4 regions of the Cellulomonas algicola genome follow, and region 4 is predicted to be linked to each of the others. Evidence: riboswitches for the same ligand, from Rfam matches in the RefSeq annotation. Region 4 holds a riboswitch; each other region holds the start of a gene.
The links. Region 4 has a riboswitch for S-adenosylmethionine ahead of KOV94_RS14565 (ABC transporter permease). Riboswitches for the same ligand answer to the same signal wherever they lie in the genome.

Region 1 (7,071 bases), 240 kb from region 4:
GGACGGTCGTGCACGGCGAGGTCCGGACGGCCGACGGGATCGTCATGCTGCACCGCGTGGCGCCGGAGTGGCGGCTGGCGTCGCCGGCGACGCTCGGGGCCGCGACGGCGATGCTCGTCGTGACGGTCCGCGACGTCGACGCCCACCACGCGGCGGTCGTCGCGCGCGGCGGCACGGTGACGTACCCGCCGACGGACCAGCCGTACGGCGTGCGCGAGTACGGGGCGCTCGGGCCGGAGGGGGAGCCCTGGTCGTTCTGGTCACCGCTGCCGCCGCCCTGACGGGTCCAGGGTGTTGCGAACGATGTATCAACGATATATCGTTCAGGACGTTGGCATCGCGCCGCACCCCTCCCGGGTCGTCCCGGTCGAGCCGTGCCCCGCACCCCCGCCGACGCCCACGCACCTGAGGAGACCACCCATGCGACACCACCACGTCCACCACCGCCCCGCCGGTCCCGACGCCTTCGACGAGGACGCCGCCGGCAGCCCGTCCGGCCCGCCGTTCGGACCCGGGTTCGGCCCGGGCTTCGGCCCCGGCGGGCCCGGGTTCGGACCTGGCGGGCCCGGGTTCGGACCTGGCCCGCGCGGCGGCCGCGGCTTCGGCGTCCACCACGGCGGCCCGCACCCGCGTCACGGCGGTCGCCGCGGCGGCCGGGCCGGTCGCGGCGACATCCGCGCCGCGATCCTGCTGCTGCTCGCCGAGCAGCCCATGCACGGCTACCAGCTCATCCAGGAGATCGGCACGCGGTCCGAGGGCCGCTGGCGGCCCAGCCCGGGCGCCGTCTACCCGGCGCTCGCGATGCTCGAGGACGAGGGCCTCGTGACCCTGTCCGCGCAGGGCGGCCGCCGGATGGCGAGCCTCACCGAGGCGGGCGCCGCGTACGTCGAGGAGCAGCGCGACGCGCTCGGCGCGCCGTGGCTCGACGCCCAGGAGCGCCCGGTCCACCCCGGCCGCGCGCTGCGACCCGCCCTGGAGGCGCTCTCGGGCGCCGCGGTCCAGGTCGCCCGCACGGGCACCCCGGAGCAGGCGACGGCCGCGCTCGCGATCGTCGAGCGCGCGCGGCGCGACCTCTACCTCGTCCTGGCCGGCGAGCCGGTCGCGACGGATGGCCCGACGGGCGAGACGGCGACGCCCGAGGCCTGAGCGCGCGACGGCGCCGGCGCGGCGCGCCCGGGGCGCCCGCACGACGACGAGACCCCCGGTGCACCCGCACCGGGGGTCTCGCGCGTCATGACCGACGGGCGCGGACGGCCGGGGACGGGCGTGCCGCCGGTGTGACGAGCGTGACGCCGGGGCGTCGCGTCGCGTCGTCTATCCTGGGACCTGGTTCACGAGCTGCAGCGTCAAGTACCCGGCTGGCTGCACGGCAACCCTCCTGATCGAGCGGGGTGCCCCGGGGCGAGAACCGGTGGTGCGTCACGGCGGCGCCCACAAGTCGACCGGCGCCCTGGCGCCCGAGGAGGACGCATGACCCCGCAGCCCGTCGCCCGCGCGCTCGTCGCCCGGTCGATCGGTGCGCCCGCCCGCGTGACATATCCCGACAGTGCTGGTCGGAATTTGACACGTGTCCAGGACCTTCGCTTCACTGACGCCACCGCCCGGCACTCCGTCGCCGGCGCGCGAGGAAGAGGTCGATCGATGGACACCCGCGAGGCCCGCACCATGACCGCCGCCACGGCCGTCATGTGTCGCATGCCCGCGTGTCCGGCGACCCACGGCCAGCTGGTCTGACACCGGCACAGCGCCGCCACCGTCGCACCTGAGCCGCCGGCGCACCGCGCCGTGCGCCTCGACCGACGGCACCCCGCCGTCCTCGTCCCACCGCCGCACCGGCCCACGGCCACGCGGCCGGCGTCCCACGACGCCTGTCCCTGACCCGCCCGGATCCGTCGGGCACACCGCAAGGAGACCCACCCATGTCCGAGAACGTCCCCGTCCTCCCGGCGAAGAACGGCGGCAAGCGCCGGACCGGCCTCGCCGTCGGTGCGGTCGTCGCCGTCGTCGTCCTCGTCGGCGCGCTCGTCTTCGCGTTCACGCGTCCCGACGCCGACGACTCCGCCGCCGGTGACGGCGCGACCGTCGTCCGCCTCGGCACGACCGACGTCGGCCAGCCGCACTGGGAGATCCTCAAGGAGCTCGCCGCGGAGGAGGGCATCGACCTCGAGATCGTCGGCTTCTCCGAGTACACGCAGCCGAACCCGGCACTCACCGAGGACGAGATCGACCTCAACGCGTTCCAGCACATCCTGTATCTGGCCGACCACAACAACAACACCGGCGACGACCTGCAGCCCATCGGCTCCACGCTGATCGTCCCGCTGCCGCTGTACTCGCAGAAGCACACGGACGTCTCCGAGTTCACCAAGGGCGAGCAGGTCGCGATCCCCAACGACGCGACCAACCAGGCCCGCGCGCTGTTCGTGCTCGAGGAGGCCGGCCTGATCGAGTTCACCGGCGAGCCGAAGGTCCCGACGCCGGACGACGTCGACACCGACGCGTCGACCGTCGTCGTGCGCCCTGTCGAGGCGTCGCAGACCGCGGGCCTCATCGGCGACCCCGACGTCGCGGGCGTGATCGTCAACAACAATTTCGCGACCGACGCGGGCTTCGACCTCGACAGCTACGTCTTCGCGGACGACCCGAACTCGCCGGGGGCCCAGCCGTACATCAACATCATCGCGGCTCGCCCGGACGACGCGGACAACCCGACGTACCAGAAGATCGTCGAGCTCTACCACGACCCGAAGGTGCTCGAGTCGGTCGTCGAGTCGTCCGGCGGCACCGCCACGATCGTCGAGGGCTACGACGCCGCCAAGCTCCAGGACGTCCTGGCGCAGACGCAGGAGAACCTCAAGGCCGCTGGCTGAACCGGTCCGCGCGGTCCGGTCCCCACCACCCCCGGGGACCGGACCGCGCGGCCGTCGTCCGTCCCCGAAAGGTCCCCCACGTGACCCCCATCATCGAGTTCCGCGACGTCACCAAGGTGTTCGACGGCCCGAACGGGCCGATCCGCGCCGTCGACGGCGTCGACCTCGCCGTCGAGCAGGGTGAGATCTTCGGCGTCATCGGCTACTCCGGCGCCGGCAAGAGCACCCTCGTGCGGCTCATCAACGGCCTCGAGCGCGTCACGTCGGGGCAGCTGGTCGTGGACGGCGACGACGTCGCCGCGCTGTCCGAGCGCGCGCTCGAGCGCAAGCGCCGCGACATCGGCATGATCTTCCAGCAGTTCAACCTGTTCTCGTCGCGCACCGTCGCCGGGAACGTGGCGTTCCCGCTCAAGGTCGCGGGCTGGCCCAAGGCCGACCGCGACCGGCGCATCGCCGAGCTGCTCGACTTCGTCGGCCTGCTCGACCGTGCGCACTCCTACCCGGACCAGCTGTCCGGCGGGCAGAAGCAGCGCGTCGGCATCGCGCGGGCGCTCGCGGCGCAGCCGAAGATCCTGCTCGCCGACGAGTCGACCAGCGCGCTCGACCCGCAGACCACGCAGGACGTCCTGCACCTGCTGCAGAAGGTCAACCGCGAGCTCGGCGTGACGATCGTCGTCATCACGCACGAGCTCGAGGTCGTGCGGTCGATCGCCGACCGCGTCGCCGTCCTGGAGAACGGGCGCGTCGCCGAGCAGGGGAGCGTGTTCGACGTGTTCACGCGCCCGCAGGCGGACGTCACGCAGCGGTTCGTGTCGACCGTCGTGCACGACCGGCCGCGCGGCACCGTCCTCGAGCGGCTCCAGCGCACCCACACCGGGCGGATCGTCACCGTCACCATGACCGACAGCTCGCGGCTCGGGTCGGTGCTCGCGTCGGCGGGTGCCTCGGGCGTCGCGTTCGAGATCGTCTACGGCGGCATCGGCACGCTGCAGGACCAGTCGTTCGGGTCGCTCACGCTCGCGCTCGACGGTCCCGACGCGGCCGTCGACGCGCTCGTCGCGCAGCTCGGTGCCGTCGCGCCTGTCGAGGAGGCCGTCCGATGAGCGCGCTCACGTCGGCCCTCACGGCTGGGCCGCCGGCGGTCGCGTCGCCGTCCGCCGCGACGGTCCTCCGCGCTGCCGGGGACTTCGACCCCGCGTTCCACGGCCCCAAGCTGCTGCAGGCCGCCGGCGAGACGCTCTACATGGTGTCCGCGACGCTGCTCATCGGCGGGGTCCTCGGGCTCGTCCTCGGCATCGCGCTCTACACGACGCGGCGCGGCGGGCTGCTGTCGAACCGTCCCGTGTTCGGGGTGCTCAACCTCGTCGTCAACGTGTTCCGGCCGATCCCGTTCCTCATCCTGCTGATGATCATCGCGCCCGTGACCGTCGGGCTGATCGGCACCCGGCTGGGCAGCACCGCGATGATCGTGCCGTTGTCGTTCGCCGCGACGTTCGGGGTGTCCCGGATCGTCGAGCAGAACCTCGTCGCGATCGACCCCGGCGTCATCGAGGCGGCCCGCGCGACCGGCGCGTCGCGGTGGCGGATCGTCCTCACGCTGCTGGTCCCCGAGGCGCTCGGCCCGCTGATCCTCGGGTTCACGTTCGTGTTCGTCGCGCTCGTCGACATGTCCGCGCTGGCCGGGACGCTCGACGGCGGCGGGCTCGGCGCGTTCGCGCTCGACTACGGCTACAAGCGGTGGAACTTCGCGGTCGTGTGGATCACGGTGATCGTCATCATCGTGCTCGTCCAGCTGGCCCAGTCGCTCGGCAACCGCCTGTCCCGCCGCATCCTGCGCCGCTGACGCGGGACGCAGCCGGTGCCCGCCCGTTGGCCGCGCCCCGGCCGAGCACAACATCAGGGTCGTTCCGGGTGGTCGGAACGACCCTGATGTCGTCGTCGTCGTCGTCGAGCGGGCGGCGTGCGACGGCTGAGGCCGGGGTCGGCGTGTGCCGAGACCCCGGCCTCCGTGCCGCGCGACCGGGCCGGTCAGGCGGCGGCGCCCGCGCGTGCTCGACGCCCGCCCGGGACGGCGTCGGTGTCCTGCGAGACGGCGATCGACCGGCGTGCGAGGTCGTCGCGCTCGACCGCGTCGGCGAGCACGCGCCCGACCTGCCCGCGCGACACCTTCATGCCCTTGACGTCGCCGTTCGTCGTCGTGAAGGCGGGGTGGGGGATGTCGTCGTCCGACAGGTAGACGGGCTGCACCTCGACCCAGTCGAGCTCGGTCGCACGCAGCTCGGCGGACGTCCGCTCCTCGTCGGCGATCTGCGGTGCGATGAGCAGCGCGAAGAACAGCTTCGCGGAGAACGGCAGCCGGTCGCGCGTGGTGCCGACGCCGTACGACGACTGCACGACGATCCGGCGGACCCCGTGCCGGCGCATCGACGCGACGACGTTGCGGGTGCCGCGCGAGCGGACGTCGATGGGCGTGCCGGCCGGGCCGCGCAGGCGGACCCGGAGCGGGTTCTCGCTGATGCCGAGCGTGACGACGACGGCGTCCTGCTCGGCGACGAGCGCGTCGACCGTGGCGGCGTCGGTCGCGTCGCCGTCGACGCCACGGACGTGCGGGCCGGTGAGCCCGGCGGCGTGGCGGGACAGGGCGGTGACCTCGTGGCCACGGCGGACGAGCTCGGCGACCGCGGCGCGGCCGGACCCTCCGGTGGCTCCGACGACCAGGACCTTCATGGTGGGCTCCTTGGGTGGGGGAGCGGCGGGTGCTGCTCCGTGGTGCTCCCAGCACACCGCACCGGACGCTGGACGGTCTATGCTCGTGAGTCGCCGGAACATGACAGATCGTCCAGCGTCGGAGGTGCCCGATGAGCGCGCTCGCCCCCGAGGTCCCGTGGGGCTCCGTCGACCCGGTCGGCGAGGCCCTGCACCGGCTGCGCGTCACCGGCTTCTTCTACTGCCACACCGAGGCCACCGGCCCGTGGGCCGTCGACATGCCCGCGTTCGGCGAGTGCGTGAGCTTCCACGTCGTCGCCGAGGGGGAGTGCTGGGTCGAGGTCGACGGCCTCCCGCCCGTGCGGCTGAGGGCGGGAGACCTCGCGCTCGTGCCGCACGGCCGCGGGCACGTCCTGCGCAGCGCGCCGGGGGTGCCGTCGATGGGTCGCGTCGACGAGCTCCCGCAGGACTACGTGAGCGACCACTACTCGGTGCTGCGGTACGACGGGGGCGGGCAGCGCACCGACCTGGTGTGCGGCGTGCTGTCGGTCGACGGCCCGGCGTCCCGGCTGCTCCTCGAGCTGCTGCCGCCCGTCGTGCACGTGCCCGCCGACGACGGTGCCGCGCCGTGGATCGCCGGGACGCTCGGACTCATGGCGGACGAGCTCACGCGCACCCGGCCCGGCGGCGAGGCCGTCACGACGCGGCTCGCCGACATCCTCGTCATCCAGGCGATCCGGGCGTGGGTCGACGCGCAGTCCGCGACGACGGGCTGGCTCGGCGCGCTGCGCGACCCGCACGTGGGCGTCGCCGTCGCGGCCGTGCACCGCGACCCCGCGCGCCCGTGGACCGTCGAGGCCCTCGCGCGCGAGGCGACGATGTCGCGCTCCGCGTTCGCGGCGCGGTTCACCGAGGTCGTCGGCGTCCCGGCCATGCAGTACGTGACGTCGTGGCGCATGCACGTCGCGACCGACCTGCTCGCCGCGGGGGAGCCCGTCGCGCGCGCGGCGACGGCGACGGGCTACGACTCGGAGGCCGCGTTCAGCCGCGCGTACCGCCGGGAGACGGGCCGGGCACCGGGTGCCGTCCGCCGCGCGGCGGTCACCGCGACGTGACCGGCCTCAGGACGACGGTGCCGGTGCGGTCGAGCTGCGCGTGACCAGGTGGGCCGGCGGCACCGTGTAGGAGCGGACCGGGCCGGCGGCGACGACGTTGAGCACGCAGTCACCGACCTGGACGCCGAGCGCGTGCACGTCGAACGCCATCGCAGACAGCGGTGGGGCGGCGTGCCGGGCGAGCGGCGAGTCGTCCCACGCGAGCAGCGAGAGGTCCGCGGGCACGCGCAGCCCGGCCGCGCGCGCGACGTCGAGCGCGGCGACGGCCATGACGTCGTTGTCGAACACGATCGCGGTGGGCCGCGGGTCGCGGGCGAGCAGGTCGCGCGTCGCGGCGGCACCGGACGCCTCGCCGTAGTCGCCCTCGACGACCGTGCCGT
Region 2 (7,071 bases), 260 kb from region 4:
TGCACGAGGCCGGCCTGTGCGGCCCCGACGACGACCCGCTGCGGGGCGTCGTACCAGCGCACGGGCGCGTCGAGCACCCAGGACTCGTCGTAGGCGAACGTCGGCACCCCGGTGAACCGGGCGCGGGTCGCGGCCTGCGGGTCACGCAGCCGCAGCGCGTAGCGCCCGGTCCGCCTGACCAGCTCGACCACGACCTCGACCTCGTCGGGCGCGGCCAGCGGGTCACGGCCGGCCGGCAGGAAGCGCGCGACGACCGTCGAGCCGTCCTCGACGACCTCCCACGACCGCTCGCCGCGCAGGGTCGTGCCCGCGTCGGCCGGGTCGACCAAGCCGTCGTCGTCGACCGCGAGGACGTGCGCGCCCTCGTCGTCGGCCCACCACAGGCCGGGCACGCCCGGCAGCGTGCGGCGCTGCGCGCGCAGCCAGAGCAGCGCGACGGGCGTGAGCCAGCCGTGCGGGGTCGCGAGCGTGCGCTCGCGCTCGGTGTGCCAGGCGGCCCACTCGTCACGGGCGGCGGCGGTCCCGGTGTCGGCCGGGCGGATCGCGGTGTCGGTCATCGTGGGGGGCTCCTTCAGCCGACGGGCTGCTGGTCGAGATGGGCGGTGCGGGTGCGGCCGGGGGCGGGCCGGTCGAGACCGAGGTGGTCGCGCAGCGTCGGGCCGCTGTACTCGGTGCGGAACGAGCCGCGCTCCTGCAGCAGGGGCACGACGCGGTCGAGCACGTCGTCGAGCCCGTGCGGCGTCAGATGGGGCACGAGGATGAAGCCGTCGCTCGCGTCCTCCTGGACGGCGCGGTCGATCGCGTCGGCGACCTGCGTGGGCGTCCCGACGAACCCGCCGCGCGTCGTGACGGCGATGACGAGGTCGCGGATCGAGAGCCCCTCGGCCTCGGCACGGGCACGCCACTGCGCGACGACCGGACGCGGGTCCTTGACGTGCCGGACCCGGCCGCGCGTGATGTCGGCGTTGTCGACGTCGGGCTCGACGTCCGGCAGCGGCCCCTCGGGGTCGTAGGACGTGAGGTCGACGCCCCACACCTGCTCGAGGAACGCGATCGCGCCCGGTCCGGAGACCTGCTGGCGCCGGATGACGCGCGCCCGCTCCTGTGCGTCCGCGAGGGTGTCGCCGAGCACGACGGTCGTCGCGGGCAGGATCTTCAGCGACTCCTCGGTGCGCCCGAGCGCGGCGAGGCGGCCCTTGACGTCGCGGTAGAACGCCTGGCCGTCCTCGAACGTCGAGTGCATCGAGAAGACGACGTCGGCGGTGGCCGCCGCGAAGTCGCGCCCGTCGGCCGAGTCGCCGGCCTGGAACAGGACCGGGTGCCCCTGGGGCCCGCGCGGCGTCGGGAACGTGCCGCGCACCCGGAAGTGCGGCCCTGCGTGCTCGACGTCCCGGACGGCGCCGTCGCGTAGGAACGCGCCGGCGGCCCGGTCGCCGAGCACGGCGTCGTCGTCCCACGAGTCCCACAGCGCGCGGGCGACCGCGACGAGCTCGGCGGCCCGCTCGTACCGCTCGGCGTAGGGCAGGAACCCGCCGCGGCGGAAGTTCGCGCCGGTGAACGCGTCCGACGACGTCACGAGGTTCCATGCGGCACGGCCGCCGGACAGGACGTCGAGCGTCGCGAACTGCCGGGCGATCTCCCACGGCTCGTTGAACGTCGTGTTGATGGTGCCGACCAGGCCGAGCCGGTCGGTGACGGCCGCGAGCGCGGCGAGCACGGGCAGCGTGTCAGGGCGCCCGACGACGTCGAGGTCGAAGATCTCCCCCTTGTGCTCGCGCAGGCGCAGGCCCTCGGCGAGGAAGAAGAAGTCGAGGCGGGCGTCCTCGGCCTTGCGGGCGAGGTGCTCGAACGACGCGAAGTCGATCTGGCTGCCGGAGTCGGGCTCGGTCCACACCGTGGTGCTGTTGACACCCGGGAAGTGCGCGCCGAGGTGGATCTGCTTGCGGGGGCGGTTCGTCATGGTCGGCGGCTCAGGCGATCGCGGTCGCGTAGCGGCTGACGGGGCGCGCCAGGCCGAGCGTGTCGCGGAACGTCGTGCCCGGGTAGGACTCACGGAACACGCCCGCTGCGCGCAGCAGCGGCACGACCTCGTCGGCGATGCCGTCGACGTCGGTGTGCAGCGCGGCGGGCCGCAGCGTGAAGCCGTCGACCGCGCCGGTCGTCGTCCAGTCCTCGATCGTCGCGGCGAGGTCCGCCGCGGTCCCGACGTGCGCGGCACCCTCGTGCGTGCGCCGCCCGGGGGCCGTCAGCGCGTCGAGCAGCGCGAGCCGCTCGCGGGCGGCGTGCTCGGTCCCGCCGAGGACCACGAACAGGTCGGCCACCACGCGGAGCTCGTCGGGGTCGCGCCCGACGGCGGCCGCAGCGGCCCGGATCTCGGCGCGCTGGAGCGCGGCGTCGCCGCGGTCGGCGGGGCGGATGCGCACGACGTCGGCGCGGTGCGCGGCGAGCGCGAACGACGACGAGGACCCGACGCGCACGACGACGGGCGGCTGGCCCTGCGGCGAGCGCGGCGTGATCGACGAGCCGCGCACGGCGAACCGCACGCCGTCGTGGTCGATGCGGTGGATCTTCTCGCGGTCGACGAACCGGCCGGTCGGGACGTCGCGGATCTCGGCGTCGTCCTCCCAGCTGTCCCAGAGCTTGCGCACGACGTCGACGGCCTCGTCGGCCTCGGCGACCGCGTCGGCCTCGTCCTGCGCGGGCTTGCGGCCGAACGCGGCGGCGACCTCGTCGGTCGTGGACCAGCCGACCTGCCAGGCGGCGCGACCGCGGCTCACGTGGTCGATCGTCTGGATCGCCTTGGCGACGTGGAACGGCTCGGTGTGCGTGGTGTCGACGGTCGCGACGAGCCCGATCCCGGAGCTGCGCGGGGCGAGCCGGGCGGAGACGAGCGCGGCGTCGAGCCGGCCGCGCAGCGTCGTGTTGCGGCTGGTGTGCAGCGCGAACGCGTCGTCGAACAGGACGTAGTCGAGCGTGGCGCGCTGCGCGGTCGCGACGAGCTGGCCGAGGCGCTCGGGGTCGAACAGGCGGTGCGGCTCGGAGCCGGTCGCGCGCCACGCCTCGGGGTGCGCGCCGGCGTCGGAGAGGTCGAGGCCGAGGTGGGTGCGGGGGGTCACGGTCATGGTGCGGGTCCGTCTCTGGGGTGCACGGCGGTTGCGGGCGCGCCGAGGGCGCGTCCGTGCCGGGACGTGGCGGTGGGGTGGGACGAGACGCCCGCGTCAGCGGGCGGCGGGGTCGGGGCGCGACGGGCTCCGACCGACGGTGCGGCGAGCGCGGGTGTCAGCGCGTGCGACAGGAGCGCAGGGGGCGACAGCGACACGTCAGGACGGCTGCGCGTCCAGGGGCTCGCCCGCTCATCGCTCTCTCCTCACGGCAGGCCGTGGGCCTGCGTCCGCGCCGTTGCCGTGGGCGGTGCGCTCACGGCCTGGTCGTCACCCGGGGCACCCCGCCGCGCGGGAGGGTTGCCGTCCAGCGAGCCGGGGCTTGGTGCTGGAGCTCATGACCCCGAGGTCTGGTGACCCCGGTGACGAGCACACTAGAAATCCCGACTGGATAGGTCAAGTATCGCCGCCGGTCGTTCTCGCATGCTGGACATCGATGTCCACCATGCGCACGTCGCGGTGCCACACTGCCCGGCATGTCCACACCCGAGCCGCACGCCTTCGCCGCCGCCTGGGTGGCCGCTTGGAACGCGCACGACGTCGAGACCGTCCTGGACCACTTCGCGGACGACGTCGTGTTCACCTCGCCCTTCGCCGCCCGGCTCCTGCCCGCGACGCAGGGGGTCCTGCGCGGCAAGGACGCCCTGCGGGCCTACTGGACGGAAGGCCTCCGACGGGTCCCTGACCTGCGGTTCTCCGTCGAACGCGTGCACGCCGGCGTCGACGTGCTCGTCCTCGGCTACCGCAACCAGTCGGGCGGCGTGGTCGACGAGGTCCTGCGCTTCGTCGACGGGCTCGTGGTCGAGGGGCACGGCACCTACCTCGTCGACCCGCCCACCGCGCAGGCGGGCGTCTGACGCAGGACTTCTCACCCCGCGTACCACCGTTCGCACAGGCCCGCCCGACGTGCGGCGCGCCCCTGGTCGCACGACCATGAAGGAGTTGCGACTGGAGAACCGCGGTCGTGGACGTCCGGCGGCCAACCCCGGCCACCGGGTCGAGAGAGGCAGTCAGATGGCTCTGTGGCTCATCCTCATCATCGCCGGCGTGGTGATGATCGTCCTCGGCGTCGCCGTCGAGGCCGCGAAGGTCCTGCTGTGGATCGGCATCATCCTGCTCGTCGTCAGCCTCATCGGCTGGCTCGTCGGCAGAGGGCGTCGCGCCGTCTGACTCCCCCGCACACGACAGCCCTCACGAGAGGAGAGACCCATGGGTCTGGACGACAAGATCGAGCACGCCGCCGAAGAGGCGAAGGGCAAGGTCAAGGAGGGCGCCGGCCGCGCGAGCGGCAACGAGCGCCTCGAGGCCGAGGGCCAGGCGGACCAGGCGTCCGCCAACGTCAAGCAGGCCGGTGACAAGGCGAAGGACGCCGTCGACGACGTCAAGGACGCCTTCAAGTAGACCGCTGCACCGGCTCGGCCGGTCAGCCCCGACGGGGACGGTCCGCACGGGCCGTCCCCGTCGTCGTCCCCGCTGGTCCCGCGGCCGTCCCCGCCCGCGCCGCGCGCATCCGCAGCCCGGCGACGCACTCGACCACGCCGACGGCGGCGAACGCCCACTGCACGGGCGACGTCCAGCCGACGAGCGGCAGCTGCACCGCGACCCACCCGGTCAGCGCCGCGCCGCCCACCGCCGCGACGACGGGCGCGTCCGCCGTCCGTCGCAGCGCGGTCACGAGCACGACCGTCTGCGGGACACCGACGAGGACCGCCAGCGCGACGGCCGGCACGACCGGCCCGGTGAGGGGCAGCACCTGCTCGAGGTCGTCGACGAGCGGCGCGAACGCACCCGACAGGAAGCCCTGCACCCCCGCGACGACCCCGACGAGGGTGAACGCGGAGAGGCCCACGACCCACCGGCGCGCTGCACGTCCCATGGTCCGACGCTGCCACCGCCGTCGCCGTCACGGACCGGACCTCCGTCCCGGGCCGTCAGGACACGAGGATCTGCGTCGCCGACTCCTTGAGCATCGCGTCCGCCCAGCGCGCCTGCCGGATCGTCTCCGAACGGCAGCGCTGCGACAGGTCGACGAGGTCCCGCGCGCGCACGCCCTGCGCCGCCTGGCCGATGAGCTCCCAGTCGGAGGCGACGCCGTGCGCGAGGCCGTGCGCGAGGACGTCGACGGTCCGGAGGTCCGGCAGCAGTGCGAGCTCGGGCGCGCGGGCACGCCCCGGCGTCGTGGTCCGGGTGTGGACGTGGTAGATCGTCCGGCCCGGGACGAGCTGCAGCGGCAGGTCCTCGGACGGCAGCGCGTGCGGCGGCACGTACGGGACCGCGCGCAGCAGCGCCCGCCCCTCGGGGTCGAGCGCCGCGTACTCGTCGGCCTCGCACGGCGCGCCCGTCACCAGGTCGCGGCCGTACGTCTTCGCGTCGCCCGGCGCCGCCGGGAGGCCGTCGCCGTAGAGCCGCTCGGTCCCGAGCGGGCGCTCGTCGACGCGTCGCCCGCGTCTGCACGCCGCCCGGCCGTCGCGACGCAGCCGCTACGGTGGCAGCGCCTGCCCGCCGCACCGGCCCGGAGGACCCGATGAAGGCCGTGGAGTACACGGAGTACGGCTCGCCCGACGTGCTGCGCGTCGTCGACGTCGACCGGCCCGAGCCGGGCCCCGACGAGGTGCTGGTCGCCGTCCGGGCCGTCTCGGTCAACGGCTCCGACTGGGAGGGGCTCACCGGGCGACCCGCCTACGCGCGGCTCGGCGGGCTGCGCCGGCCGCGTCGGCGGGTGCTCGGTTCGGACGTCGCCGGGACCGTCGTCGCGGTCGGCGCCGACGTCACGACGTTCGCACCTGGCGACGACGTGTACGCCGACCTCCTCGACCGCCTCGGCTGCTTCGCCGAGCACGTGTGCGCACCCGCCCGGTCCTTCGCCCCCCTGCCTGACGGGATGTCGTTCGTCGAGGCGTCGGCCGTGCCGCAGGCCGGGGTCATCGCGATGCGCGGCATCGTCGACCGCGGCCGCGTGCGCGCCGGGCAGCGCGTGCTGGTCAACGGCGCGGGCGGCGGCGCCGGCACGTACGCGGTGCAGCTCGCGGTCCTCGCGGGCGCCGAGGTCACGGCCGTCGACACCGCGCACAAGGCCGACCACCTGCGGTCGCTCGGGGCCGTGCGCGTCCTCGACCACCGCGTCGACGACTGGACCCGGCCCGGTCCCTACGACCTGGTCCTCGACCTGGCCTGCTACCGGTCGGTCGGTGCGATCGCGCGCGGCGTCGCCCCCGGTGGCACCTACCTCGTCGTCGGCGGCGCCGTCCGGTCGCTGCTCCAGGTCCTGGTGCTCGGGCCGCTCGTCGGCCTGGCGGGGCGGAAGCGGCTGCGCGTGCTCGCCGTGCCGCTCGGCGTCCGGCACGTCGGGCCGCTCGTCGACCTGCTGCAGGCCGGCACCGTACGCACCGTCGTCGGCCGCACCTTCCCGCTCGAGCAGACCGCCGACGCGCTGCGCCACCACGGCTCGGGCCACTCCGTCGGCAAGGTCGTCGTCACGGTCGACCCGACCTGACACCTCGCGCAGCCGCCCGTCGACGTCAGCCGTCAGTCGTCTCGCGCGCCGAGGGGCCGGCATCCGTCACCTCGCGCCGACGGGCCGGCGTCCTTCACCGCGTGTCGGCGACCGCCGACGACCGTCAGCCCTCGTCCGTCTCCGCATCCTCGTCGGGTGCCTCGTCCTGCGACGCGTCGTCTCCCGGGCCGTCGTCCGGCGCGGCGTCGTCCGCCGGGGCCCCGGCCGCGAGCGCCGCAGCCACAGCCGCCTGCGCCGCCGCGATCGTCGCCGCGTCCATCACACCGGTCGCGGGCACGCCGAGGTCGGTCTGCAGCGCGACGACCGCCTGCGTGAGCGCGTCCGTCCACGTGCCGTCGACGGGCCCGTCCCAGTAGCCGAGCAGGTGCAGCGTCTGCTGCAGCGCGGCCGTCGACG
Region 3 (7,071 bases), on a different contig from region 4:
TCGGGGACGACGCGGTAGGCGACCCAGTCGGCCGGCCGCTCGACGGGTCCGTCCGCGGCGGCGAGGCGCGCGGCCTCGGCGCGCAGGCCGGGCTCGGAGGTCAGCGGGCGGCTCTGCCGGGACGCGGCGGTCGCGGCCTGCGCGTCGCGCGTCCGGCGGGTGAACAGCGCGTCGGCGACGTCGTCGGGCAGGACCTCGACCGACCCGGTGACGTTGACCTGCTGGAGCGTCTCGCGCCAGTACACGGTGAGGGCCGCGCGCGGTCGGGCGGCGAGGTGACGGCCCTTGCGGCTCGTCGTCGAGCTGCCGAAGACGAGGCCGTGCTCGTCGACGGTCTTGAGCAGGACGGTGCGGGTGCGCGGGTCGCCGTGCTCGTCGACGGTCGCCAGGGTCGCGGCGAACGGCTCGCGCAGGCCGCGCTCGCGCGCGGCGTCGAACCACGCGCGCACCAGGGGCATCGGCTCGTGGGGCGGGTTGTCGAACTCCGGGAGGACGAGCGTCGTGTCGCCCGACAGCGTCGCGTCGCGGGGCTCCTGCGCTGGGTCCATGCGCTCACCCAAGCACAGGGCGACGTGGCCCGGCTCGCGGTGGCGCGGGCGTCTACCCGGAGCGCGCAGGCGTGCGGACGTCGTCGTCGCCTGGCGCGTCGCCCGACTCGGCGGCCGCGTTGGCGGGGCTCGTCGCGAGCGCCACGCAGCCGACGAGCGCGACGGCGAGCGCGGCCGCGGCGGGGACTGCCCACCCGTCGCGCACGAAGTCGCCGAGGACCGTCAGGCCGACGACGCCGGGGACGACGACCTCGATGACGGAGACGATCGCGGCCGCAGTCCCGACGGACCCGCGCTCGAGCGCGCGGAGGTAGGCGAGGGCGCCCGCGACGCCGCCGACGACGATCGGGATCGCGAGCGGCTGGAGGACCGTGTCGAGCAGGTCGCCGTCGGCGTGCGCGGCGCGCGCCGCGATCGCGGCGATCGAGTAGCCGAGCCCGCCGAGGACGGCGAGCAGCACGGGCGGCCCGGATCGGTAGGCGGCGAGGGTCGCGACGGCGACGACGCCTGCGGCGGCGATGGTCGTGCCGACGAACCCGTCGGGCGGGTGGACCGCGGGCTGCTCGCCCCCGGCCGCGGCGACGACGACCAGCGCGGCGACGACCGCGACGACCGCGGCGACGTCGAGACGGCGCATCGTCGCGTGCAGGACGACCCGCGCGAGCAGGACGACGACCACGAGCGACGCGGCGATCACGGCCTGCACGACGAACAGCGGCAGGTGGTCGAGAGCCGCGAGCGACAGCAGCCACGCGAGGCCGTCGAGGACGAACGCCGCGACGACCAGCGGCTGCAGGACGGCGCCCAGGCCCCGCGCCCGGCGTGCGCCGACCGCCTGCATGATCGTGCTGATGCCGTACCCGACCGACGACGCGACCGCGGCGAGCAGAGACCCGATCACGCCAGCCGCCCCGCGCGAGGGCCGGACCCGCGCCGGCCGGTCACGTCGGCTGCCCGACGTTGCCGAGGAAGCGCCCGATCACCGGGATCTCGGTGACGCCCTCCGCACCGGCCATGACGACGGCCTGCGTCGCGACGTACTCGACGGAGTCGAGGATCGTGTAGCGCGGCACCCAGCCCGGGTCGAACTTCTCGTTGAACTGGCCGAGGGTCGCCATCTGCGTGCCCTGCGACAGCCGCTGCAGGACGGGCCGCGTGAGCTGGTCGAGGCGCGAGCCGCCGCCCTCGTCGTTCTCGAGGACCTCGCGCAGCACCGCGAAGTTGAGTCCGAGACCGGTGTGCCCGCGCGCCTTGAGCTCGCCGATCGTGTGCACGATGTTCGTGTCGATCAGCCCGTTGGGCAGGCCCTCGACGTCGAGGCGGCGGCGCATGACGTCGAGGGACCAGCCGCCGATCGCGGGCGCGGGCACCCACTGGCAGAACCCGTCGACGCGACCCGCGGACGTCTGCGTCACCGACATCAGCAGCCCGGTGTCCGCGGGGTCGAACAGCCGCGACAAGGTCATCGAGAAGCCGCGCTCGGTCTCGCCGCGACGCGACTCGTCGCTCATCGCCTCGATCTGCGCGCGCAGGTGCGGCTCCATCGTCGCCGGGTCGTGGAACGTCGTCGTGTAGCCCGCCCGCTCGACGCGTCCGACGGCCTGCCGCAGCGACTTGTGCGACCCGCCGGCCGTCGTGAAGGTCGTGCAGTCGACGATCGCCTCGTCGCCCAGGTAGACGACGCGCAGGCCCGCAGCCTCGTAGACGCCGAGCCAGTCCTGACCGGCGCCGATCACGGCGACCGACCAGCCGTAGTCCTCGGTGTAGTCGAGGAACTCGGCCCAGGTCTGCTCTCGCTCCTCGGGCGGCCCGATCGGGTCGGGCGACACGAGCGCGACACCCCCGCGCACCGAGTGCGCCACCACCGAGCGCCCGACGAAGAACCAGTCCTTGTCGTCGCGCAGCGCGAAGTAGTCGAGCGTGCCCGTGCCCCAGCGCTGGACGACCGCGCGGGCCCGCTCGCGCTCCTGCGCGTGGTCCGCCGCGTTGAGCTTGTGCGGACGGCGCGGCGACGTGAGCGTCCACAGCAGCGTCAGCAGGAACGTGAGCTCGAGGACGAACTCGACGGGACTGAGGATGCGGGCGAGCCGCTCGATCTCGTCCGTGCCCGGGTCCCGCACGAGCACCCACACGACGAGCCCGACGGTCGTCACCACGACGAACACGACCGCGAACACGACGAGCAGGACCGCGCGCCGCACGTCGCGCCGGTTGGGCAGCACCGGGAAGGACGCGCCCTGCGTCGCCAGCCAGACCGTGCCGACGACGACGGCGGCCGCGGCGAGCACGTCCGGGCCGCGCACGAGGTGCAGCACCGCCGACGCGACGAGCAGGCCGAGCGTGAGGATCCACGACAGCCGGTGGCCGCGTCGCAGCCCGCGGGCGGTGAACAGCAGCACGATCGAGACGGTGATGAGCGCCGGGCGCGCCGACGCGGTCCCCGCGTTCGGCACGATGTCGTCGAACAGCGCGAGGTCGCGCCAGACCCCGCGCAGCAGGCTCGAGACGAGGCCGACGACGGCCAGGACCCAGACGGTCCGCGACGCCAGCACGCGCACGTGCACGCGACGACGCTGCTCGTCGAGGGCGGATCGGTCGACTCGCGGGAGGAGCACACTGCCCGGCATGCGCCCCAGTCTGCCGGGGGTGACCGTCGGCGCACCCCTCGCGCGGGGTGATCCGTCCGCCGTGCGGCGTCAGACGTCCGGCGTCGTCCCCGCCAGCCGCGCGAGCAGGCCGGCGCGGACCGCGGGCCACTCGTCGGGCAGGATCGAGAAGTACGCGGAGTCGCCGCGCGTGCCGTCGGGGGCGAGGCGGTGGCTGCGCAGCACCCCCTCGGGAACCGCGCCGAGCCGACGGATCGCGCCGACCGAGCGCGTGTTGCGGGTGTCGGCACGGAACGCGACGCGCTGCATGCCCCACGTCTCGAACGCGTGCGTGAGCATCAGGAGCTTGCAGGCCGGGTTGTTCGACGTCCCCCACCAGCGCGGCGCGTAGTACGTGTGCCCGATCTCGACGCGCAGGACGTGGGTGTCCAGGTCGTAGAACGACGTGCTGCCGCGCACCTCGCCCGTCGCCGCGTCGAGGACCGCGAGCGCGACCCGCCCCGGCGTCGCCCGCGCGCGGTCCACCTCGGCCCGCCAGCCGTCGATCCCGACGGGCAGCGGCGACGACATGCCCGCCCACACCCGGTCGTCGACGAACGCGGCGAGCGCCGCCGCGTGGGTGTCGTCGAGCGGGACGAGGCGAGCACCGTGGCCTTCGAGCGTGACGTCGTGGAGCACGGCGGAAGCGTCGCACGGGTCTGGCAGGGTGGCGACCATGGTTTTCTTGGAGCGCGACGGCGACCTGGACGCCCTCGACCTGGTCGGCGAGGACCTCGACGGGCAGGACGGGTCCCACTCCCGGATCCTCGAGTGCACCTTCACGGACTGCTCGCTCGACGGTGTGCGCCTGGACGGCACGCGCGCGTCGGACACCGCCTGGACGCGCGTGCGGGCCGGGTCGCTGTCCGCGGTGTCGACGACCTGGCTCGACTGCCGGTGGGAGGGCGCGCGGCTCGGTGCGGTCGAGGCGCACGGGTCGGAGTGGACCCGCGTCGAGCTGCACGGGGGCAAGGTCGACTACCTCAACCTGCGCGACGCGACGCTCACCGACGTGCGGCTGGTCGGCGTCATGGTCGACGAGCTCGACCTGGCCCGGGTGAAGGCGCGCAAGGTCGTCCTCGACGACTGCCGTGTCCGGCGTCTCGACGTCTCGGGCGCGCGGCTCGAGGACGTCGACCTGCGCGGAGTCGTAGGGCTCGAGCGCATCGACGGCCTCGACGGGCTGCGCGGCGCGCGCATCACGCAGGACCAGCTGCTCGACCTCGCCCCGCTCGTCGCCGAGCACCTGGGCATCGTCGTCGGCTGATCACGCGCCCGTCCCCCGCGGGCCGGGCCCCCTCGGCGCGCGCGACCGACGCGGCCTGACGACGAGCGGGCGCCGAGCCGTCGCGGGCGCGTCAGTCGTCGAGGGCCGGACCGCAGGCGGCGGCCGCGGTGGCGGCGAGGGCGTCGAGGCCGTGGACCTGCACGAGGGGGCGGGTGTCGTCGACGACGGTCCAGCAGGCGTCGACGACGTCGTACCGGGCGGCCGGGCCGTCGGCGAGGTAGCGGCGCAGCGCGTCGACGAGGCGGTCGACGGCCTCGCTCGTCGTGCCGACGCCGACGGACGCGCGGATCGCGCCGCCGGACGCGCCGAGGTGCGCGAGGAGCGGGTGCGCGCAGAACCGGCCGTCGCGGACGCCGATGCCGTGCTCGGCCGACAGGTACGCGGCGACGAGGCCGGGGTCGTGGCCGGGGACGGTGAACGTGAGGACGCCGACCGGGTCCGCGGAGTCGGGCCAGATGCGCGCGACCTCGACGCCGTCGATCGTGCCCAGGCCGTCGACCAGGCGGGCGCGGAGCGCCTCCTCGTGCGCGAGCAGCGCGCCGGCGGGCAGGGCGGCGAGCCGGTCGCACGCCTCCGCGAGCGCGATCGCGCCGATGACGTTGGGCGACCCGGCCTCGTGCCGCGCGGGGGCGGGCTGCCAGACGGTCCGGTCGGCGCGCACGTCGCGCACGGCGCCGCCACCGGCCAGGTAGGGCGTGCCGGTGTCGAGCCAGTCGCGGCGACCGACGAGCGCGCCCGCGCCGAAGGGCGCGTACGTCTTGTGGCCGGAGAACGCGACGTAGTCGGCGCCGGTGCGGGCGAGCGAGAAGCCGCGGTGCGGGACGAGCTGCGCGCCGTCGACGGCGACGCGGGTGCCCTCGGCGTGCGCGAGCGCCACGACCTCCTCGATCGGCAGCGACTCGCCCGTCACGTTGGACGCGCCCGTGATCGTCAGGATCGCGTAGGGCTGGGTCGCGAGCTCGGTGCGCAACGCGTCGAGGGTCTCGGCGACGGTCCGGCCGATCGGGAGGATCGTCGTGGTGTTGCCGTGCCGCTGCGACGACTGCACCCACGGCAGCAGGTTGGCGTGGTGCTCGACGTCGAGGACGAGGACCTTGCCACCGGCGGGGACGACACCCGCGAGCAGGTTGAGCGAGTCGGTCGTGTTGCGCGTGATGATCGCGACGTCGTCGGGGCGCGCGTCGACGAACCGCGCGATGCTCTGCCGGGACGACTCGTAGAGGGCCGTGGACACCTGCGACAGGTACCCGGCGCCGCGGTGCACCGACGCGTACAGCGGCAGGACCTCGGTGACGCGGGCGGCGACGGACTCGAGCGCGGGGGCGCTCGCGGCGTAGTCGAGGTTGGCGTAGACCCGCTGGGTGCCGTCGACGAGCGGGACGGTCGTGTCGCCGCCGACGACGGGCAGCAGGGCGGGGACGGGCTCGCGGGTCGACACCGGGGCGTCGACCTCGGCACAGGACGTGGTCTCGGCGATGACGGACATGGTGCTCCTCACGGGTCCGTGGGACCCGGCACCGACGGCCGGCCCCGCGCTTGCCGTCCGCCGGGCGGCGGTCGGCCTGGTCGTCACCCGGGGCACCCCACCGCGGAGGAGGGTTGCCGGCCAGCGAGCCGGGGCTTCGCGCTGGCGCTCATGACCTGACGACGAGGGTTCCGTCGGCGCCCGTGATGTGTCAACGGGACACGTCGGCCGTCTCGGATGACGGGACAGCGTGTCCACTCCTTGGCGCGTCGGCCGCCGGCGCGCGTAGCATCGCGCCAACCATCCAGAGCGGCCGAGAGATCTGGCTCGACGACGCCGCAGCAACCCCCCGGTCCGCCGGGCGAGGGTGCTACCGCCAGGACCGATGGAGGATCGCGATGCCGTACGCCGGTGACCTGACCCCGCAGCAGGCGTGGGACCTGCTCGCGTCCGACGAGCGCGCCCTGCTCGTCGACGTGCGCACCGACGCCGAGTGGCGGCTGATCGGCGTGCCCGACGCCACCGAGATCGGCGGCCGTGCGGCGCTCGTCGAGTGGACGACCCCGCACGGCCTCAACCCCCGGTTCGTCGACGAGCTCGCCGAGGCGGGCCTGACGCCCGGCGACGAGCGGCCCGTCGTCTTCCTGTGCCGCTCCGGGGTCCGCTCGGTCGCCGCCGCGCAGGCCGCGACCGCCGCCGGGTTCGGCCCCGCGTACAACGTGCTGCGCGGGTTCGAGGGCGACGTCGGCCCCGACGGTCAGCGCGGGCACGTCGGGTGGCGCGCCGAGGGACTGCCCTGGACGACGCTGTGACCGCCGACCGCGTGCCGGGCCGCGTGCCCGGTCCCGGCGACTGGGACGACCGCTCCGTCGACCGCTCGACGCTGCGGCCCGACACGCTCGCCGTCCGCGGCGGGCTCGTGCGGTCCGAGTTCCAGGAGATGTCCGAGGGCCTCTTCCTCACCCAGGGGTACGTGTACGACTCCGCCGCGCAAGCCGAGTCCGCGTTCGCGGGCGACGTCGACCGGTTCCTCTACTCGCGCTACTCCAACCCGACGGTCTCGACGTTCGAGGAGCGCCTGCGCCTGCTCGACGGCGCCGAGGCCGCATACGCGACCGCGACCGG
Region 4 (7,071 bases):
ACCACGGGCGAGAACGGCAGCTCGACGGCGTGCTCGGCGGCTTCCTCGGCGGCGGCGATCAGTGCGCTGTGCACGGTGTTCCTCCTGTGGGGTTGTCGGGGAGCGACAAGTGTCGCACGACGCGCTGTGGCGTCAGGGCCGGACGTGCCCGTCGCCCTGCACGACCCACTTGGTGGTCGTGAGCTCGGCGAGGCCCATCGGGCCGCGGGCGTGCAGCTTCTGGGTGGAGATGCCGATCTCGGCGCCCAGGCCGAGCTGTCCGCCGTCGGTGAACCGCGTCGAGGCGTTGACCATGACGGCCGCGGAGTCGACCTCGGCGACGAACCGCTCGGACGCGGCCAGGTCGCGCGTGACGATCGCCTCGGTGTGCCCCGAGCTCCACGTGCGGATGTGGTCGAGCGCCTCGTCGAGGTCGTCGACGACGCGGACCGCGAGGTCGAGCGACAGGTACTCCTTCGCCCAGTCCTCGTCGGTCGCGGCGACGACGGACACCTCCTCGGGCGCGAGCCGCAGCGTCGTCTCGTCGCCGTGGATCGTCACGCCGGCGTCCGCGAGCGCCGCCAGCGCGACGGGCAGGAACTCGTCGGCGACGCCCTCGTGCACGAGCAGCGTCTCCGCGGCGTTGCAGACGCCGACGCGCTGGGTCTTGGCGTTGAGCAGGATCGGCAGCGCGACGGACAGGTCGGCGCTCTCGTCGACGTAGACGTGCACGTTGCCGACGCCGGTCTCGATCACGGGCACCGTGGACTCGCGCACGACGGTCGCGATGAGGTCCGCTCCCCCGCGCGGCACGAGCACGTCGACGAGCCCGCGCGCGTGCATGAGCGCGACGGCACCGGGACGACCCCACGCGTCGATGGACTGCACGAGGTCGCCGGGGAGGCGCTGCGCGACGAGCGCGTCGGACAGCACGCGGACGATGACCTCGTTGCTGTGGGCCGCCGCGGACCCGCCGCGCAGGATCACGGCGTTGCCGGACTTCAGCGCGAGGCCGGCGGCGTCGACCGTCACGTTGGGCCGTGCCTCGTAGATCATGCCCACGACGCCCATCGGGACGCGCAGCTGGCGCAGCCGGAGGCCGTTCGGCAGCGTCGAGCCGCGCACGACCTCGCCGACCGGGTCGGGCAGGCCCGCGAGCTCGCGCAGCGCGTCGGCGATCGCCGCGACGCGCTCGTGCGTGAGGGCCAGGCGGTCGAGGAGCCCCGGGGAGATGCCGTCGGCGCGGCCCCGGTCCAGGTCGAGGGCGTTCGCGGCCACGATCTCGGCGGTGGCGGCGACCAGCGCGTCCGCGAGCGCGTGCAGCGCGGCGTCCTTGGTGGCACGGGTCGCGGTCGCGAGCGCACGCGACGCGACCTTGGCGCGCTGCGCCACCTCGCGGACCTGCGCGGCGACGTCCGTCCCGGCGGCGTCGTGCAGCGGTGCCTCGAGCGATGCGGTCATCCCGTCAGGGTAGACCGCGGGCGTGCTCGTCGGTCCGCGCATCCACCACCCGGCCGTCGCCCTCGGCGCGGTCGTCCGCAGGCGGCACCTCGAGGGCGAACGCGAGCAGCGTGCCGCCGTCGACGACGCGCGTCTCCCGCTCGGGCACCCGCACGAACCCGAGCCCCTCGTACAGGCGGTGGGCGCCCGTCATCCGCGGCCCGGAGTTCATGACGGCGCGCGCCAGGCCGCGCGCCCGCGCGAGGTCGACGACGAACCGCGTGAGCAGCGTCCCGATGCCGCGGCCGCGCGCCGCCGGGTCGACCGCGAGCAGCCGGAAGTCCAGCTCGCCGTCCTCCCCGAGCGGCGAGATGTGGCGGCCGGCGCGCGGCGTCGCGACCGTGCCGAGCAGCGCGCCGGTCGCCACGTCCTGCGCGACCCACACCTCGTGCTCGGCCGCCCGCGACGCGACGTCGGCCAGCGACGCCCGGTAGGTGTCGCTGAGCTCGTAGTCGTGCGCGTAGGCCGCGACGGACAGGCGGGCCACCTCGTCGTGCTCGTGCGGCTCGACGAGGCGCACGACGATCCCGCCGTGCCGCGTCCCGCCGACCCGGTCGGTCGTGGGTGCGCTCACGCGGACGGCTCCCCCGCCGTGACCTCGTCGACCGGGAGCCCCGCGTCCTTCCACGCGGGTGCGCCGCCCTCGACGTGCACGACGTTCGTGAAGCCGCGCGCGCGCAGCTCGGCGGCCACCGGTCCGGAGCCGCGGACCGACCCGCACACCACGACGATCGGCGTGTCGAGCGAGACGACGGGCGCGACGCGCGCGGCCGACGCGAGGTCGAAGTCCGTGTCGACGGCGTACCGGTCGACGACCGTCGCGCCGGGGATCGCGCCGGTGCGCGCGCGGCCGGCGTCGCTGCGGACGTCGACGAGGACGGCTCCGTCGGCGACGCGTGCGGCCGCGTCGGCGGGGGTGACGAGCGGCGCGAGCGCGCCCGCGGCCTCGAGAGAGAGGTCCTCGGCGGGGGCGGTGGATCGGGTCATGAGGGGCTCCTGGGGGTGGCGGTCGGCAGGACGGGTCAGCGGGGTCGGCGTGGCCGGGCGCACGAACGGGCGGGCGGCTCAGCGCAGCGGGAAGCCGCGGTCGTGCAGGTGCTCGCGCAGCCGGTCGCGGCCGTTGAGCGCGTGCGGGCCGGACAGCCGGGCGAGCAGCCGCTCGACCCAGGAGTGCGCGAGGCCTTCGTCGGCGTAGAACGCACCGATGCGCCGCTCGTAGTCCTCGACCGCTTCGTGCGCGATCTCGTCGTAGACCTCGTGGTGCAGCACGGCCGACTGCGGGAGCCGCGGCTTGACGCGCGTGCCCTCGGCGGGGTCCGGGTGCCCGACGACGAGCCCGAAGGCCGGGAACGCGTGCGCCGGGAGCCGGAGCAGCGCGGACACCTCGGCCGGGTGGTTGCGCAGCGCCCCGATGTAGACGGTGCCGAGCCCGAGCGACTCGGCGGCGAGCGTCGCGTTCTGCGCGGCGAGCGCGGCGTCGACGAAGCCGACGACGGCCGTCTCGAGGTACTCGGCGCCCGCGGTGGGTGCCTCGTGCCGGGCCGCGACGGCGTGTGCGCGGGCGAGGTCGACCAGCCAGACGAGCAGGACGGGCGCCTGCACGACGTGCGCCTGCCCACCGGCGAGCTCGGCGAGGCGCGCTCGGGTCGCGGCGTCGCGGACGGCGACGACGCTCCAGAGCTGGAGGTTCGAGCTGGTGGCGGCGGACTGCGCGGCGGCGACGAGCGTCCGGATCGTCGCGTCGTCGACCTCGTCGGGCAGGTAGCGGCGGACGGAGCGGTGCGCGAGCTGCTGCTCGACGACCGGCGACGTGCGCAGGTCGACGGCGAGCGGCGCGGCGTACCGCTCGTGAGCGAGGCGAGCGGTGTCGCGGACGTCGATGCTCATGGGCGGCTCCTCGGTCGGTGCGTGGCTGCGCGCAGGGTCGACGCAGGACAGCCGGCAGTCAACGCCCGCGCGGGGTCGTCTCAGGCGGCGGGACGCACGTGAGACGCCGTGTCCGGATCGTGGGACACGCACGCCGGACCGTTGACCGCCCCCGGCCGCGTTCCTACGTTCCGGGCCGGTCACGAGACCCGACGACAAGCCCTGGCTGGTCGGGCAGCAACCCTCCGGACGTGGCGGGGTGCTCCAGGTGATGACCCGGCACGGCACCCCCGTCGTGCAAGCACGGACGACCGACGCGCGCACCGTCCCGCGCACCGAAGGAGCACCCATGACGCCCGCACCGCACGCCCCGGCGGTGACGCCGTGACGCGGTACCTCGCCCGCCGGCTCGGCCTCGCCGTGCTCGTGCTGTGGGCGGCGTACACCGTGTCCTTCGTCGTGCTCTACGCGCTCCCCGGCGACCCCGTGTCGATCATGTACGGCGGCGACTCGTCCGACGTGACCCCCGAGCAGCTCGACGCGCTGCGCGCCGAGTACGGGCTCGACCAGCCGCTGCCCGTGCAGTACCTGACGCAGCTGCTCGACGCGGTGCGCGGCGACCTCGGCACGTCCGTCGTGAGCAAGCAGCCGGTCACGACGCTCCTCGCCCAGGCGATCCCGCCCACCGCCGCGATCGCGGGGGCCGCGCTGCTGCTCGCGGTCGTCGGCGGCGGGACGCTCGCGGTCGTCGCGACCGCGACGCGCAACCGCGCGCTCGCGGGGTTCCTGCTGTCGCTGCCGCCGCTCGGTGTCGCGATCCCGTCGTTCTGGTTCGGCCTGACGCTCGTGCAGTGGTTCTCGTTCCAGCTGCCGATCTTCCCCGCGCTCGGCAACCAGGGGGCCGCGTCGATCGTGCTGCCCGCCGTGACGCTCGCGCTGCCGACGTCTGCGATCATCGCGCAGCTGTTGTCGCGCAGCCTCCTGCACACGCTGCGCGAGCCGTACGTCGACACCGCGGTCGCCAAGGGCGCGGGCCGGGTGCGCGTGCACCTGCGGCACGCGCTGCGCAACGCGGCCCTGCCCGCGCTCACCGCGACGGGTCTGGTCGTCGGAGGGCTGCTGTCCGGCGCGGTCGTGACCGAGACCGTGTTCTCCCGGGCCGGGCTCGGGCGCCTCACCGCGACGTCGGTCGCCTCGCAGGACATCCCCGTCGTGCAGGGCGTCGTGCTCGTCGCCGCGACGGTCTACGTGCTCACCCACCTGCTCGTCGACGTGGTCTACCCGCTGCTCGACCCGCGCATCGTGACGGGCGGTCGTGCGGCGGGCGTCACGCCCGAGCCCGACGACGCGGGCCGTCCGGCCGCCGACGCGCACGTCACGCCGCCGCCGACCACCGCGCCCGCGGAGCACGCCGACGCCGTCCCCGCCGGAGGTGCGCGATGAGCACGATCGACAGCCTCACCGGCTCAGGCCCGTCGCGCCCCGACGGGTTCGTCCCCACGGCGCTCGACCCGGGCACGCGCGCCGACGACTTCACCGCGACGGCCGCCGACCGGTTCGCCGACGCCGTCCGCGAGCACGACGACGAGCTCACCCACCGCGGCCCGTGGCGGTCCCGCGTCGAGGACCTCGCCCGCCGGCCCGGCCTGGTGCTCGCGCTCGTGTGGTCGCTCGCGGTCGTCGTCGCGGCCTTCGCGCCGTCGCTCCTCGCACCCGGTGACCCGCTCGTCGGGGTGCCGGCCGACAAGCTGCAGCCGCCGTCGGCCGCGCACTGGTTCGGCACCGACCAGCTCGGCCGCGACCTGTACACGCGCGTCGTGCACGGCACGCCGCTCACTCTCCGGGCCGCGCTCGTCGCGGTGCTCGTCGGGCTCGTCGTCGGCGCGCTCGTCGGGCTCGTCGCGGGGTTCGTCGGCGGTCTCGTCGACGACGTCGCCATGCGGGTCGTCGACGTGCTCCTGTCCATCCCCGCGCTGCTGCTCTCGCTCGCGCTCATCACGGTGCTCGGCTTCGGCTCGGTGAACGTCGCGATCGCCGTCGGCATCGCGAACGTCGCGGCGGTGAGCCGCATCATGCGGTCCGAGGTGCTGCGCGTGCGGACGTCCGGGTTCGTCGAGGCGTCGCAGGCGGGCGGCAGCCGCTGGTGGACCGTCCTGTTCGGCCACGTCCTGCCGAACTCCGTCGGACCCGTCGTCGTGCTCGCCGCGCTCGAGCTCGGCGGTGCGGTCCTCGCGGTGTCGTCGCTGTCGTTCCTCGGCTACGGCGAGCCGCCCCCCGCTCCCGAGTGGGGCTCGCTCGTCGCGGGCGGCCGCGACTTCCTGCGCACCTCGTGGTGGCTGACGACGCTCCCCGGCCTCGTCGTCGTCGCGACCGTGCTCGCCGCGGGACGGATCTCCCGCGCGCTCGACGGCGACCCCGGGAGGGCCCGATGACCGCCACGACCTCCGCCGCGCCGGCCGCGGGCGCCCCCACCGCCGAGCGCCTGCTCACCGTGGGCGACCTCGCGGTCTCCTACCGCACGCGCCGCGGCGACGTGCACGCCGTGCGCGACGTCTCGCTGCACGTGGACGCGGGCGAGACCGTCGCGGTCGTCGGCGAGTCGGGCTCGGGCAAGTCGACGACCGCCGCGGCCGTCGTCCGCCTGCTCGCGCCCGCCGCACGCATCGCGTCGGGCACGATCGACCTGCTCGGCCACGACCTCGCGACCGCGTCGCCGCGCGTCCTGCGCACCGTCCGCGGCGCGCTCGTCGGCCTCGTCCCGCAGGACCCGACCGTGTCGCTCAACCCCGTCACACGGATCGGCGACCAGGTCGCCGAGGCGCTCGTCGTGCACGGGCTGGCCGACCGCCGCGGAGCCGCCCGCCAGGCCGTCGAGGCGCTGCGCCGCACCGGCCTGCCCGAGCCCGAGCTGCGCGCACGGCAGTACCCGCACGAGCTCTCGGGCGGCATGCGCCAGCGCGTGCTCATCGCGATCGCGCTCGTCGCGAAGCCGCGCCTGCTCGTCGCCGACGAGCCGACCAGCGCGCTCGACGTGACGGTCCAGCGCCGGATCCTCGACCACCTCGACGAGCTCACCGCCGCGACCGGCACGGGCGTCCTGCTCATCACGCACGACCTCGGTGTCGCCGCCGATCGGGCCGACCGGATCGTCGTGATGTCCCGCGGTCGCGTCGTCGAGGCGGGGACGCCCGACGAGGTCCTCGGGTCGCCGCGCGAGGCGTACACGCGCGCGCTGCTCGCGGCCGCCCCGTCGCTGCGAGGCGCGCGGCGCGCGACAGCCGTCCGTCCGGTGACCGTCCCCGCGGCGCGCGTCCCTGCGGAGCGCGTCCCCTCGACGGCCGGCGGCCCGGCGAGCACGCCCGCACCGCCCGCGCTCGAGGTGCGCGGGCTCGTCAAGCACTTCCCGCTGCCGCGCTCCGGTCGGGACGGGACGGGCGTCCTGCGCGCCGTCGACGACGTGTCCTTCGCGGTCCCGCGCGGCCGGACGCTCGCGCTGGTCGGCGAGTCCGGGTCGGGCAAGTCGACGACAGCGCGCCTCGCGCTGCGCCTCACCGAGCCGACCGCCGGGACGGTCCACGTCGACGGCACCGACGTGACGCGCGCCCGCGGCGCCCAGCTCCGCGCGCTGCGGCGCCGGCTCCAGGTCGTGCAGCAGAACCCGTACGCGTCGCTCGACCCGCGCTGGACCGTCGAGCGGATCGTCACCGAGCCGCTGCGCGCGTTCCG

Region 1: it holds a riboswitch for S-adenosylmethionine, as region 4 does, so the genes downstream of both, KOV94_RS13505 (MetQ/NlpA family ABC transporter substrate-binding protein) here and KOV94_RS14565 (ABC transporter permease) in region 4, are expected to answer to the same signal.
Region 2: it holds a riboswitch for S-adenosylmethionine, as region 4 does, so the genes downstream of both, KOV94_RS13420 (LLM class flavin-dependent oxidoreductase) here and KOV94_RS14565 (ABC transporter permease) in region 4, are expected to answer to the same signal.
Region 3: it holds a riboswitch for S-adenosylmethionine, as region 4 does, so the genes downstream of both, KOV94_RS01650 (aminotransferase class V-fold PLP-dependent enzyme) here and KOV94_RS14565 (ABC transporter permease) in region 4, are expected to answer to the same signal.

The regions. Positions count from the first base shown of each region.
Region 1 is NZ_JAHKSJ010000017.1:26,696-33,766, forward strand. It holds gene KOV94_RS13495 (MerR family transcriptional regulator) at 1-281, shown strand, start outside; gene KOV94_RS13500 (PadR family transcriptional regulator) at 421-1,146, shown strand; SAM riboswitch class IV at 1,330-1,444, shown strand; gene KOV94_RS13505 (MetQ/NlpA family ABC transporter substrate-binding protein) at 1,920-2,870, shown strand; gene KOV94_RS13510 (methionine ABC transporter ATP-binding protein) at 2,951-3,973, shown strand; gene KOV94_RS13515 (methionine ABC transporter permease) at 3,970-4,713, shown strand; gene KOV94_RS13520 (NAD(P)-dependent oxidoreductase) at 4,899-5,597, opposite strand; gene KOV94_RS13525 (AraC family transcriptional regulator) at 5,729-6,691, shown strand; gene KOV94_RS13530 (LacI family DNA-binding transcriptional regulator) at 6,698-7,071, opposite strand, start outside.
Region 2 is NZ_JAHKSJ010000017.1:3,846-10,916, reverse strand. It holds gene KOV94_RS13430 (DUF1684 domain-containing protein) at 1-557, opposite strand, end outside; gene KOV94_RS13425 (NtaA/DmoA family FMN-dependent monooxygenase) at 572-1,960, opposite strand; gene KOV94_RS13420 (LLM class flavin-dependent oxidoreductase) at 1,971-3,122, opposite strand; SAM riboswitch class IV at 3,391-3,504, opposite strand; gene KOV94_RS13415 (nuclear transport factor 2 family protein) at 3,638-4,018, shown strand; gene KOV94_RS13410 (DUF4175 domain-containing protein) at 4,176-4,331, shown strand; gene KOV94_RS13405 (CsbD family protein) at 4,371-4,562, shown strand; gene KOV94_RS13400 (hypothetical protein) at 4,585-5,037, opposite strand; gene KOV94_RS13395 (hypothetical protein) at 5,093-5,506, opposite strand; gene KOV94_RS13390 (NAD(P)-dependent alcohol dehydrogenase) at 5,686-6,654, shown strand; gene KOV94_RS13385 (peptidoglycan-binding domain-containing protein) at 6,779-7,071, opposite strand, start outside.
Region 3 is NZ_JAHKSJ010000002.1:356,647-363,717, reverse strand. It holds gene KOV94_RS01675 (pyridoxal 5'-phosphate synthase) at 1-548, opposite strand, end outside; gene KOV94_RS01670 (hypothetical protein) at 601-1,449, opposite strand; gene KOV94_RS01665 (bifunctional lysylphosphatidylglycerol flippase/synthetase MprF) at 1,490-3,175, opposite strand; gene KOV94_RS01660 (GNAT family N-acetyltransferase) at 3,245-3,832, opposite strand; gene KOV94_RS01655 (pentapeptide repeat-containing protein) at 3,870-4,460, shown strand; gene KOV94_RS01650 (aminotransferase class V-fold PLP-dependent enzyme) at 4,552-5,967, opposite strand; SAM riboswitch class IV at 6,009-6,123, opposite strand; SAM riboswitch class I at 6,244-6,338, shown strand; gene KOV94_RS01645 (rhodanese-like domain-containing protein) at 6,345-6,758, shown strand; gene KOV94_RS01640 (O-succinylhomoserine sulfhydrylase) at 6,782-7,071, shown strand, end outside.
Region 4 is NZ_JAHKSJ010000017.1:265,806-272,876, reverse strand. It holds gene KOV94_RS14590 (hypothetical protein) at 1-74, opposite strand, end outside; gene KOV94_RS14585 (glutamate-5-semialdehyde dehydrogenase) at 133-1,440, opposite strand; gene KOV94_RS21320 (GNAT family N-acetyltransferase) at 1,445-2,053, opposite strand; gene KOV94_RS14575 (rhodanese-like domain-containing protein) at 2,050-2,466, opposite strand; gene KOV94_RS14570 (NADPH-dependent oxidoreductase) at 2,545-3,366, opposite strand; SAM riboswitch class IV at 3,544-3,655, shown strand; gene KOV94_RS14565 (ABC transporter permease) at 3,730-4,788, shown strand; gene KOV94_RS14560 (ABC transporter permease) at 4,785-5,777, shown strand; gene KOV94_RS14555 (dipeptide ABC transporter ATP-binding protein) at 5,774-7,071, shown strand, end outside.